2 linked regions of the Colwellia sp. M166 genome follow. Each later gene encodes a partner of the first gene's protein in a complex. Links are inferred from orthologs where the notes say so. Each region holds a gene or a part of one and is shown on either strand. Other genes may lie near its edges.

What was found.
Region 2: the proteins of FGD67_RS10200 (region 1) and dsbB are in contact, whole or in part, in a solved structure (PDB 2HI7), measured with the Escherichia coli proteins. The link is inferred for Colwellia sp. M166 from one-to-one orthologs.

The regions. Positions count from the first base shown.
Region 1 is NZ_CP040755.1:2,236,979-2,245,821, forward strand. Bases 3,029-5,881 are described here. They hold FGD67_RS10200 (thiol:disulfide interchange protein DsbA/DsbL), read right to left. Parts: upstream 4,845-5,881; coding sequence 4,212-4,844; downstream 3,029-4,211. Other genes in these bases: FGD67_RS10190 (thermonuclease family protein), read left to right, coding at 3,029-3,459; FGD67_RS10195 (TVP38/TMEM64 family protein), read left to right, coding at 3,487-4,149; FGD67_RS10205 (serine/threonine protein kinase), read right to left, coding at 4,898-5,875; ccoG (cytochrome c oxidase accessory protein CcoG), read right to left, coding at 5,875-5,881. Outside these bases: FGD67_RS10175 (DUF3802 family protein), read left to right, coding at 1-4; FGD67_RS10180 (single-stranded DNA-binding protein), read left to right, coding at 116-769; FGD67_RS10185 (hypothetical protein), read left to right, coding at 795-2,924; more of FGD67_RS10190, read left to right, coding at 3,025-3,028; more of ccoG, read right to left, coding at 5,882-7,308; FGD67_RS10215 (hypothetical protein), read left to right, coding at 7,532-7,888; FGD67_RS10220 (formimidoylglutamate deiminase), read right to left, coding at 7,937-8,843. UniProt on the Escherichia coli protein: Required for disulfide bond formation in some periplasmic proteins such as PhoA or OmpA. Acts by transferring its disulfide bond to other proteins and is reduced in the process. DsbA is reoxidized by DsbB. Required for pilus biogenesis.
Region 2 is NZ_CP040755.1:4,588,404-4,591,132, reverse strand. It holds dsbB (disulfide bond formation protein DsbB), read left to right. Parts: upstream 1-970; coding sequence 971-1,489; downstream 1,490-2,729. Other genes in the region: nagZ (beta-N-acetylhexosaminidase), read right to left, coding at 1,678-2,697; nhaB (sodium/proton antiporter NhaB), read left to right, coding at 1-847. UniProt on the Escherichia coli protein: Required for disulfide bond formation in some periplasmic proteins such as PhoA or OmpA. Acts by oxidizing the DsbA protein.

The sequences.
Region 1 (8,843 bases):
TTAGTCATTGATTAGCTTTAAAAATAGTCCTATTACTGCGTATCATTATTAACTATCATCGCTTATGCTTGATTAACGCACTCATCATTTACCTCATCGAATCACAAGTTGCCTTATGTTATCTGAACAACCGCAAAACCATTTATGTACTGTTACCCTGTTAGGTAATCTCGTTAGTAAGCCTGATATTCGCTATCAAGCTAACCCCGTTGTAGCTTTTGCAGAATTTACTTTAGCAACACATAGTCGCTGGTTTGACAAAACCAGTAATCAATTTAAAGAATGGACTAGTTATCATACGGTAAAAGTTATTGGCGAAATTGTTGAACGCGCACTTATTCATGCCGGTAAAGGCGATATCATCTTAGTGCAGGGTTACTTAATTAATAGTAGAAAAAATAATCGCGAAATAATACATGCCACATACGCACAAACCTTTCCGAAAGGTTATGCACAATCAATTAATCAAATCCATTGTAGTGGCAATATAGTGTCAGAAATTAAGCTTATTACCACCGAGAATAATAAAGAACTAACGGAAGTTATGCTTGAATCGAAACAGCATATATTTTCCGCCATCACACAGCAAAGTTATGTGGTAACCATACAACGACCTATTCATGTTTGGGGTAAACAAGCACTTTACCTTGCAGAGCATGGCAAAATAAATGATCAAATAATAGTTGACGGAAAATTGAGCTATCTTAATAATAAGAATAAAAACCAATTTATCGATGCACATCAAGCGGTGCTATTAGCTAAGCACTAACACTAATTTAAGGAAGCACTACTATATGGAAAAGAAAAACGGGCTTAAGATGATTAAGCTGTATTTTATTTACACATTAGTAGTCCTTTTTAGTCTCGTTATTAACGCAGCAGAACAAGACAGCAATGAGCTGGAGCTATCAACCATAGCTGACCTAAGTCATGTGGCACTAAAAAACGATAACTGGCATACAGTGTTGCCGATACCGGGAAATAATGAGCACTATTTTATCGCTACCAGTACCGGCAATGTTTATCAAATTAATCAGCATGATATCTCTCCATCTCCTTTCTTCGAACTAAAATCTGCACTAAATACCACTGAGAACATCACCTTAACAGCCATTACTCTCGATCCAAATTTTAACTACCGCGAGCGTGATGGCTATCACACTTTCTATACCGCCCATACTGAGCAGAGTAAAAAAACAAAATCAAAATTAAGCCCCAAGCACAGTGAACTCAATCCATCTTATGATGCAGTGATAATGCGCTGGCAGCTAACTTATGCAGTAAATCAAAGACCTGAATTAAATAAGCAACGCGAAGTTATGCGCATCGCGATAAACCACGAACAAGAGCACATACAACAACTAAGTTTTAACCCTTATATTGAACCTTGGCATAATGATTTTGGTTTGCTTTTTATTGCCCTAGCTAAAAGTGAGAATTTAGCTAATGAGGCGCTCTACGCAGGCACAATTCTCCGTATCAGACCGAAAGCATACGGTGCAAGAAGCTACACGACTCCCGTTAATAACCCGTTTTCAAAACAAGATGATATTTTAAATGAAATTGTCTTTATTGCAGGACAAGAAATTATCCATTTTAATTGGATGAAAAAAGGTAACTACAACTTTCTGATCCAATTAAACCACCAAAACAGTCACTTACTTGTGAAAGCCAAAATAGGCGACGATTGGCGAAAAAGCATGCCAGCAGCGCAAATAAAACAACGTTTAGCATCAGTAAATAGCCCTAGTAAAACTTTCCTTTATCATGGTCGAGAATTAAAAAACTTATGGGGTAAAGTACTGCATTTGCAAACCACAGCAGATAGCTGGCAATTACAAGCTTCACCATTATTTCCAGAACTTAGTAATGACGAAAGTTATGAGCATAGTCCGCATAACTTAGGCCGTTATAGTATGTCTAAACAGGCCAAATTTAGCTTACATCAAAGGCACGATGGCGAATTATTGTTGCTCGAACATAACAAACAACGCCTATATAGCATCAAACAGCCTGAAATAGTCCTCAATAAAGTCATGGTTGACGATGTTCCAATAACAAAGACCAATAACAGCAGTGCTTTCACTTTTATTATCTTTACACTTGTCATTTTAATGAGTTATTTTTACTATTTAAGAAAAAGAACCAATAAACAGCAACATCTGCTACACGAACAATGGGCAAATTTTGATATAGATCTTGAAAAAAAGTCGTTAAAACTTTATAAACGCCATGATAAAAATGCTGAGAAAGTTATCGAAATATCAGCACTAACCCGCAGTGAATTATTATTAAATGATAAAGTTATATCAACAATCGATGTCAATTCTATACAAAGCTTCTCCAATGAGTTAGAGGCACAAGTACTGACAATTTTTGCCAAAGAAAACCAGTTAAAAATGATCGATGAAAAGCAACGAAGAATTCAATTATGCTTAACTGATAAGCAAAAAAAATCTTATCTATTTTGTCTGTATTTTCGGGTTGGCAATATGCGCCATACTAAGCTTAAGTACAGCACAGTGATCAACAAAGTTATTGACTGGCAATGGTTGTTTTCGCAATATATTAACCCTATGACCACTAGCAAACGAAAAATAAAAGTCAAAATTAAACCTAAAAATCAGGCAGACTCATCAACAACAGCTGTAAAAAAAGTGTCGCCTGATGTTTGTGATAAAACATCAGATCAGAGCACTTCGGGCACAAAAACATCCGACACCAGTCATTCTCCTAGTGACACTTTCGCCCAAGATAGTTCACACAGTATTAATGACGATACTATTGACGTTGATACCCGATTAGTCGCGGCTTTAGACAAGCTTGTTATGATGAAAAAACAAGGTTACTTAGATGAAAGCGAATTCAACATGGCAAAAACAAAAATATTGAAAGATTTAGCTAACGAAACAAGCAACCTTTGACCAAACGAAAAAATTAACGCTCAGCAAAGCAATTACTTGACTTGTATTTAGCAGTAAAGCGGCGCAAAATGCTGAAAATTTTTCGTTTTGGGCTAGTTTTATGCCAATGTTGTCGAAATTACTTTGCTGTTTCCTCATTTTAATAACCTCAAAAGTGCTAGCTAATGACTATGGTAATATTGTCATTAGTCGTGTTACCAATGTTTATGACGGCGATACTTTTCGTGTTGATATCGACCAATGGCCAGCGCTGATTGGTAAAAATGCCCCTATTCGCATTAATAATATTGATACCCCCGAATTAAGGGCAAAATGCCCAAATGAAAAGCGCTTAGCATTACTTGCCAAAAAGTTTACGCAAGATAAATTGCAACATGCTAATATCATTGAACTAAAAAACTTAAACCGTGGTAAGTACTTCCGTATTACTGCCGATGTCTTTATTGATGGTGAGAGCCTTGCAGAAGGATTATTAGCTGCGGGCTTTGCAAAAGTGTATTCCGGTAAAAGCAAGAAACAAAGCTGGTGCCACTGATTTAATCATGAGCATAAAGAGTAAGTATTGAAACAAAATTCAGCATTGAAATTAACGGCGTTGGCAACGGTACTATCGCTACTATTAGCTGTCACATTAGCTACTGTCTTACTCGGTAACTATAGTGCTAATATTCAGCATTATTTAGCAACATTGCTCCCCAATACGCTATTTGGCGCACTCACTTTTCTCTTACTACTAACACCAGCAATGGCTATTGGCTTACCAAGACAAGTAGCTGCGATCAGTGCCGGCTTCTTATTTGGTGCTGGCTTTGGCATGCTGATAGCAACAACATCTGCTATTTTCGCTTGTGTATTAACGCTCATTACTGCTCGTAAATGCTTTGCTAACATGGTTCAGCGACATTATCCGCAGCCTTTAGCCAAAGTGAGTCATTTTTTTAGTCATGACACCTTTTTAAAAGCTTTAATCATTCGATTACTGCCTGCCGGTTCAAACTTTCTCACTAACATACTGGCGGGCACTGCACGCTCGCCGATGACACCTTACCTATTAGGTTCAGCACTTGGTTTTATACCACAAATGACCATATTTTCACTGATGGGCGCAGGGCTACAAGTTAATGGCCAACAACAATTGATGCTTAGCGGAGGGTTACTGGTTATCGCTATTATACTCAGCAGTTACCTCTACCGTAAAACGCAGGTTAAGCTCAACTGGCATTAATCTTCATAATTTAGTTAATAAAAAAGAGGCCTAAGCCTCTTTGGTTAAAACAACTAATAAAATTATTTTAAGGTTAATAGATGATTAACAAGGTTAATGTAATCTTGTTCAAAATCACTTCTATCCAAACCTTTAGGATCAACACGATATTTGCCATTAACAATCACTGTCGGTACACCGGTTAATGCACCTTTTTTAGCAAAGTAGTCTTGCTGCTTTTTCATGTTTTTAGCTTTACTAGCCACACCAAAGCTTTTCATTAATTTATCGAATTTTTCACCATCAGCACCGTTAAGGACAAAAATATTACGGATATCTTTTTCTGAAGTGAATACCGCTTTTTGCACGTGAACATAGTTAAACAGTGCAGCAATCACTTTTTTCTCCACACCCATTTGGTAAGCGACAACAACTGCTTTGCTCAACATTTGCTGTATTTTAGGTGATGCCGCACGTAAGAAGTCAACATGATTCATTTCAAACGCTGTGTCGGCAGGGATTGAAGTTTTTAGTTTTGCCATAAAGGGTTCAAATTGAAAACAATGTGGACAATAAAATGAGAAAAACTCACGAACTTCTGACTTAGTGGTGATTTCGTCACTCACTTTAGTGTAATGCTCGCCTTCAGTATAATTTGCCGCAAAGGCGAATACTGGTAATAACATTAAAGCGAATAAACTCACTAACTTTTTCATAAAATTACAATTCCTAATCATTAATAAATAAAAATCAATAGCGTCATGCATGCTTAATAAGGCAATAAACTCAACGGAGGTTGTTGTAATGCTGACATCTGCTCTTTCAGCATAAGAATTTGCTGTTCCCAATACTTCTCAGTATTAAACCAAGGGAAATTATGAGGAAAAGCAGGATCTTTCCAACGTTTACATAGCCATGCCATATAGTTAACTACTCGCATAGTACGCAATGATTCAATTAAAGGCAATTGATTGACCTCAAAGCTGTGAAACTCATCGTAGCCAGTCAATATCGTATCAAGCTGCAATAATTGCTGCTGACGGTCACCACTTAACATCATCCAAATGTCTTGCACTGCTGGCCCCATTCGACAATCATCAAGATCAACAAAGTGCGGTCCAGCCTCAGTCCATAAAATATTCCCGGCATGACAATCGCCATGTAAACGAATTTGCGACTGAGGTTGATACTGCTTACTCGCAACCGCAATCACTTGTTCTAAAATAGTAAAAAAAGGCAATGTCAAACTTGCGGGAACGAACGCCGAATCCTCAATAGTTTGCTGAGCTTGTTGTAGCATTTCTTCACTATTAAATGTCGGTCGCTCAACAAACGCCTTCTTAGCCGCGATAGCATGAATACGTCCTAGAAATCGTCCCATCCATTCCAGTTGCTCTAAATTATCAACCTCAAAGATACGACCGCCACGACAAGGAAATATTGCAAAATAATATCCCTGATATGAAAATAAAGATTCACCATTAATTTTTAACGGCGCAACTAGAGGCAACTCATTAGCGTCTAGTTCAAAAGCAAAATCGTGCTCTTCCCTAATTTGCGCCTCCGTCCAACGCTGAGGCCGATAAAACTTAGTAACATATTTAGTTTTATCAATATCATGAAACTGATAAACACGATTTTCATAACTGTTTAACGCCAGTAAGCCGCTATCAACCGTTAAGCCGGTACTTTCTAAGCCATCAAGGATCAAGTCTGGTGACAGCGAAGTAAAATCAAATACCGCCATTAGCGCTTATTAAAGAAGCGACTTTCGTGTTCAAGCATAACCTCATCCGTATCTGACACTAATTCAATAACAAAACTTATATCTGTCATATAACCTTCTAATTCATATGGATCAACCGAAATGCTGATGGGCAGAGTATACACTTTTGCTGCTTTAACAAGTATCTCTTGTTCACCGTGCCATTTGGTGTTGTTAATACCTTTTACTGATAGACGATAATGATTATCTTTTTGTGATTTATTGAGAATTTTAAGCGTATAAACATTCTCAATATCGCCATTAAAGTTTTCTTTGGCTAATTCATTCCTATCACGAATAATATCCATAGAAACCGGTGCTCTATTGGCCATTTCCAAGATCAACAAGCTCGTCATTACCAGCAAAACTATGGCATAGCCAATCAGCTTGCCACGAACAAAATTAACTTTTTTACCCGCTAATTCATGCTCTGTGGTGTAACGAATTAAGCCTTTATCATACTTCATTCGCTCCATAACACCGTCACAAGCATCGACACAGGCACCACAGTTAATACATTCATATTGTAAACCATTACGAATATCAATACCTGTTGGGCAGACCTGAACACATAAATTGCAATCTATACAGTCACCTAAACCAATTTCTTTAGGATCTTGCTTTCTTGCGCGAGGGCCACGATTTTCACCACGTTTAGCATCGTAAGAAACGGTTAAGGTGTCTTTATCAAACATTGCTGATTGAAAGCGTGCATACGGACACATATGTAGACACATAATTTCTCGCATCCAACCTGCATTACCATAGGTACAAAAAGCAAAAAACCACACCGTGGCCGCTAAAGCAAATGAAGCATTAAAGGTAAAGAAATCAACAAAAACTTCCCGCATTGGCGCAAAGTAACCGGCAAAGGTTAACGCCGTTAAAATCGAGAAAAAGCCCCAACAAAAGTGTTTCAGCGCTTTACGCCAAAATTTATTAATGTTCATCGCTTGGCTATCGAGCTTCTTACGTTGGTTAGCGGTGCCTTCTATTTTTTCTTCAAACCAGATAAAAATGAAAGTCCAAACGGTTTGTGGACAAAGATAGCCACACCAAACACGGCCTAAGAAAGTGGTAATAAAAAACAGTAGAAAAGCACCAAGAATAAAAATCCATGCCAGCAAGGTTAGATCTTGTGGCCAAAGTGTCACACTCCATAAGGTAAAGCGTTGTTCACCAATATCAAATAAAATCGCTTGATGACCGTCATATTGCAACCAAGGTAAAACAGCAAACAAAGCAAGAAAGAAAAAGTTCATCTTTTGACGAAGTTTTTGAAATACGCCTTTTACTTTACGTACATAAATTTGATCGCGGGGTTTATATGCATCGTTTTTTGCTGGTTGATGAATTTCAACATTTTTAATCGGAATTTGATTACTGACTTTAATGTTATTATCTTGTGATTTCAAAGCGGATCCTTTAGTTCGATAATGCGGGTCAATTATAACGAATTGGCACTGATTACCTATCAAAAAATAGCAAAATATTGCTTTGTTAATAGAAAATTGATTACTCTAGGACTATTGTCATTAAAATTTTGTCCAATTAAAGCATAATGATATCTACGGTCGATTAAATAATAACATGATGTCGTTCATTATTTATCCGTACATCTTAATTATAAGGCAGGGTATGAAAAAATTATTGATCTTAATCGTGGCAGCTGCGTTATATTTTCATTTTTATCCTAATGAAAAGCTAAATAGTTGGTTGTTAGAACAAAAAGCTATGGTGTTGAGTTATTTTTCCGATGCTACCGATACAAAAATACGCTTGAAATCAGATAAAATTTATCAAGATTTGTCACGCGATTTTGCTCAGTTTAATGCTCAAGAACAAGCCTACCTGGCGGAAATTACTCGTAACCGTGACAAAGTGAAAAGTTTTTACCAAACATACTGCCTCAATAACAAGCAAACACCGAAATTACATCGAGACAATTTAATTAAAGTCTGTCAGACCATCAGCCAATACAGTAATTTATTGTAATTAGGGTTACTTAATAGACGATTAGCTGACGCACTAATCGTCGAACTATTAAACCGATATTTTAGCCAATACATTGGCAAACTCATCAGCGCTGACTTGCTCTAAAGCATGCTTTTTGTCGCGAATAGTCCAATGACCATTAACCATGACATCTAATACCGGATTTTCACGATTAGCAAAAATCATACTATCAAGTAAATGTCTGTCATCATGAGCATATAAACGCAATTGACTATCATCTAACACCAATAAATCAGCTTGCTTACCTATGGCTAAAGCACCGGTGTTGCTATTGGTACTTTGCGCACCACCTGTCGCAGCTTGTTGCCATAAGTTAGCACCAACAGATTTTTCATCCTTACCTGTTAACAATGCACGTTGCTGCTTACTTAAGCGTTGGGCATACTCAAGCCAACGTAGCTCTTCAATCGGATTAACTGAAATATGACTATCAGAGCCAATAGCAAAAGTGCCCTTTTCAGCTAAAAACTCCTCGGTAGGGAAAATACCATCGCCTAAATTAGCTTCCGTCGTTGGACAAATACCCGCAATTGCTTGGTTAGCAATAATGCCCTGACGCTCTTGTTCATTAATATGTGTCGCGTGAATTAAGCACCAATGCTTATCTAGCTCAGCATTATCTAATAACCACTGCACCGGCCGTTGACCATAATGAGCTAGACAGTCTTCCACTTCTTTTTGCTGCTCAGCAATGTGAATATGAATAGGGGCTTGTCCATCAAGCGCTCTGACATGCTTAACTGCTGCTAACAATGAACTTTTATCAACCGCACGTAATGAATGCGGTGCGATACCGACATTACAATTAGCTTGTAATTTGGCAAGCTCAAAACACTCACTGACAAGATCATTGAATTGCGCAACGGAATTAATAAAACGTTGCTGGCCGGCATTAGGCGCCTGAGTATCAAAACCACTAAATCGATACAACACG
Region 2 (2,729 bases), 2.3 Mb from region 1 along the record:
AACCATTCCAGTATTTATTTCTGGTATGTTGACTTGTGTACTTTTAGAAAAACTAAAATGGTTTGGCTACGGCGTTGCTTTACCTGAAAACGTTTATAATGTTTTAAACGAATATGATATCACCGAAAGTGAAAAACGTAACAAACTCGACAACGTCAAACTTGTTATCCAAGGTGTCATTGCTGTCTGGTTAATTGTCGGTCTAGCTCTGCATTTAGCGCCTGTCGGCATGATTGGTTTATCCGTTATCATCCTCGCAACAGCTTTTACCGGTATCACTGAAGAACACAAAATTGGCCATGCCTTTGAAGAAGCTTTACCTTTTACTGCCTTACTTGCGGTATTCTTTGCCGTTGTGGCGGTAATTGTTGATCAATCTTTATTTACCCCAGTAATCACTTGGGTATTAACGTTTGAAGGTAACATGCAATTAGTGATGTTTTACCTAGCAAATGGCTTATTATCTATGGTCAGTGACAATGTATTTGTTGGCACGGTATACATTACAGAAATTCAAAAAGCATTAACTGCTGGACAGATAACTCGTGATCAATTCGATTTACTTGCTGTTGCCATTAACACCGGTACTAACTTACCAAGTGTCGCAACACCAAATGGTCAAGCTGCTTTCTTATTCTTATTAACCTCAGCATTAGCGCCATTAATTCGTTTGTCTTATGGCCGTATGGTTATTATGGCTCTACCATATACTATCGTGTTAACCCTTGTTGGTTTACTTTCTATTTCAACAGGTCAGCTAACCAAGTTTACTCAGTCATTTTATGATTCGAATCTTATTCAGCACCACAGTACTAAGCCGACAACTGAAGCGCCTAGTGGACACTAATACGATTTATATCAACAATAAGCTGATATAAAATCAAATAAAAGCGCCCTTGTGGCGCTTTTTGATTATTGTTAGCATGTATAAAATAACTAATAACAATTACTCAGTCATAGGTGACATTCCGTGAATTTTTTAAGCCAATTACCTCTTAATCAACGTGCATGGCAGTTACTTGCTGTTAGTGCCTTATGTTTTGAATTAATCGCACTCTACTTTCAATATGTTATGGGGCTTGAACCGTGCATTATGTGCATTTATCAACGTACCGCGATTTGGGCAATATTCTTAGCTGGTGTGGTAGGAGCATTAGGCTGCCAATTTATATTAATGCGTATTGTTGCTTATGGTTTGTGGGCAACGGGGGCTGTCTGGGGACTCATGCTTGCTTTAGAGCATGTCGATATGCAATCAACAACCATGTCATTCTTATTCAGTTGTGAATATATTCCAAACTTCCCAACTTGGGCACCATTACATCAATGGCTACCGGCTTTATTTGAAGCAACTGGTGATTGTGGTGATATTAAATGGCAATTTTTAGGCTTTACCATGCCACAAGTTATGGTCTTAATATTTGGGTTTTATAGTGCAGTATTTACTATTGCTTTATTGGTCCGCTTGCAAAAACAAAGAAAGCTTTAATTACCTTATTGATATAACCAATACTTTTGAGCATTGGTTATATCAACTAAGTAAAACTCGGTATTTAATGCGAGCAATAACTAAAATAACAATAACAATGTAAATGAAATATAATATTAACCTAACTTAGCTTGCTTCGATTAACCACATTCTACAGGCAAATATTCGCGACGTTTATAGCATAAACATTAGCGGTAAGAATTAAGTACTTCACTCGCTGTCTTCCATGCGACATCTTGCTTTAATGCTGGCCAAGCATTCGTTTTATTTGTTGTTTTTAATAAATTATTCAATCGTTGATCTGAAGTTAATGAAACTGAAATATTGGCATTATCAAGTACATCAATACACCCCTTTCGGTTGTTACATAACAATAACATGTCACAACCGGCAGATTGTGCCGCTTCAGCACGTTCAATAAAGCCGCCAACACTTGCTGCCCCTTGCATGGACAAATCATCACTGAAAATAACGCCATTAAAGCCTAATTGTTGACGTAAAATATTTTGCAGCCAATGATGTGAAAAACCAACGGCTTGACTATCAACATCAGGAAAAATAACATGTGCTGGCATAAGTGCGTCCACCTTATCTCTGGCAATAAGTTGTTTAAATGGCATTAAATCTTGTTGAAAAATTTCAGCTGTTGAGCGTTTATCGATGGGTAAGTCAATGTGAGAGTCAGCTTTCACGCTGCCATGACCCGGGAAGTGCTTACCAGTAGCTTTCATGCCAACCTGATGTAAACCACAGATAAAAGCATCAGCTAATTCAGTCACATAGTCAGATTGCTGATGAAAAGCACGATCACCAATAACATCACTAATATTATTAATATCCAAAACCGGTGCAAAGCTAATATCAATACCGACAGCCTGTACTTCTAATGCCATTAATATCGCACTTTGTTTCGCAAGCTCTTTTGCTAAAACTAAGTTTTGCTCAGCCATTTGCCATAACTGTCCCATGGCGGGGATCACAGAAAAGCCATCACGAAAGCGTTGTACACGGCCACCTTCATGATCAACAGCAATTAATATCGATTTCTTAGCTGCTATACGAACTTGTTGACTTAACTGCGTAATTTGCTCAGGTGATTGATAGTTTCTGGTAAAAAATATTAATCCACCGACCAGTGGATGTTGAATGATTTCTTTATCTTCTTGAGACAATGATGTGCCTTGCACATCAAGCATGACTGGACCCATAGCAACACTTTAAAAAATTATAATATGGCTAC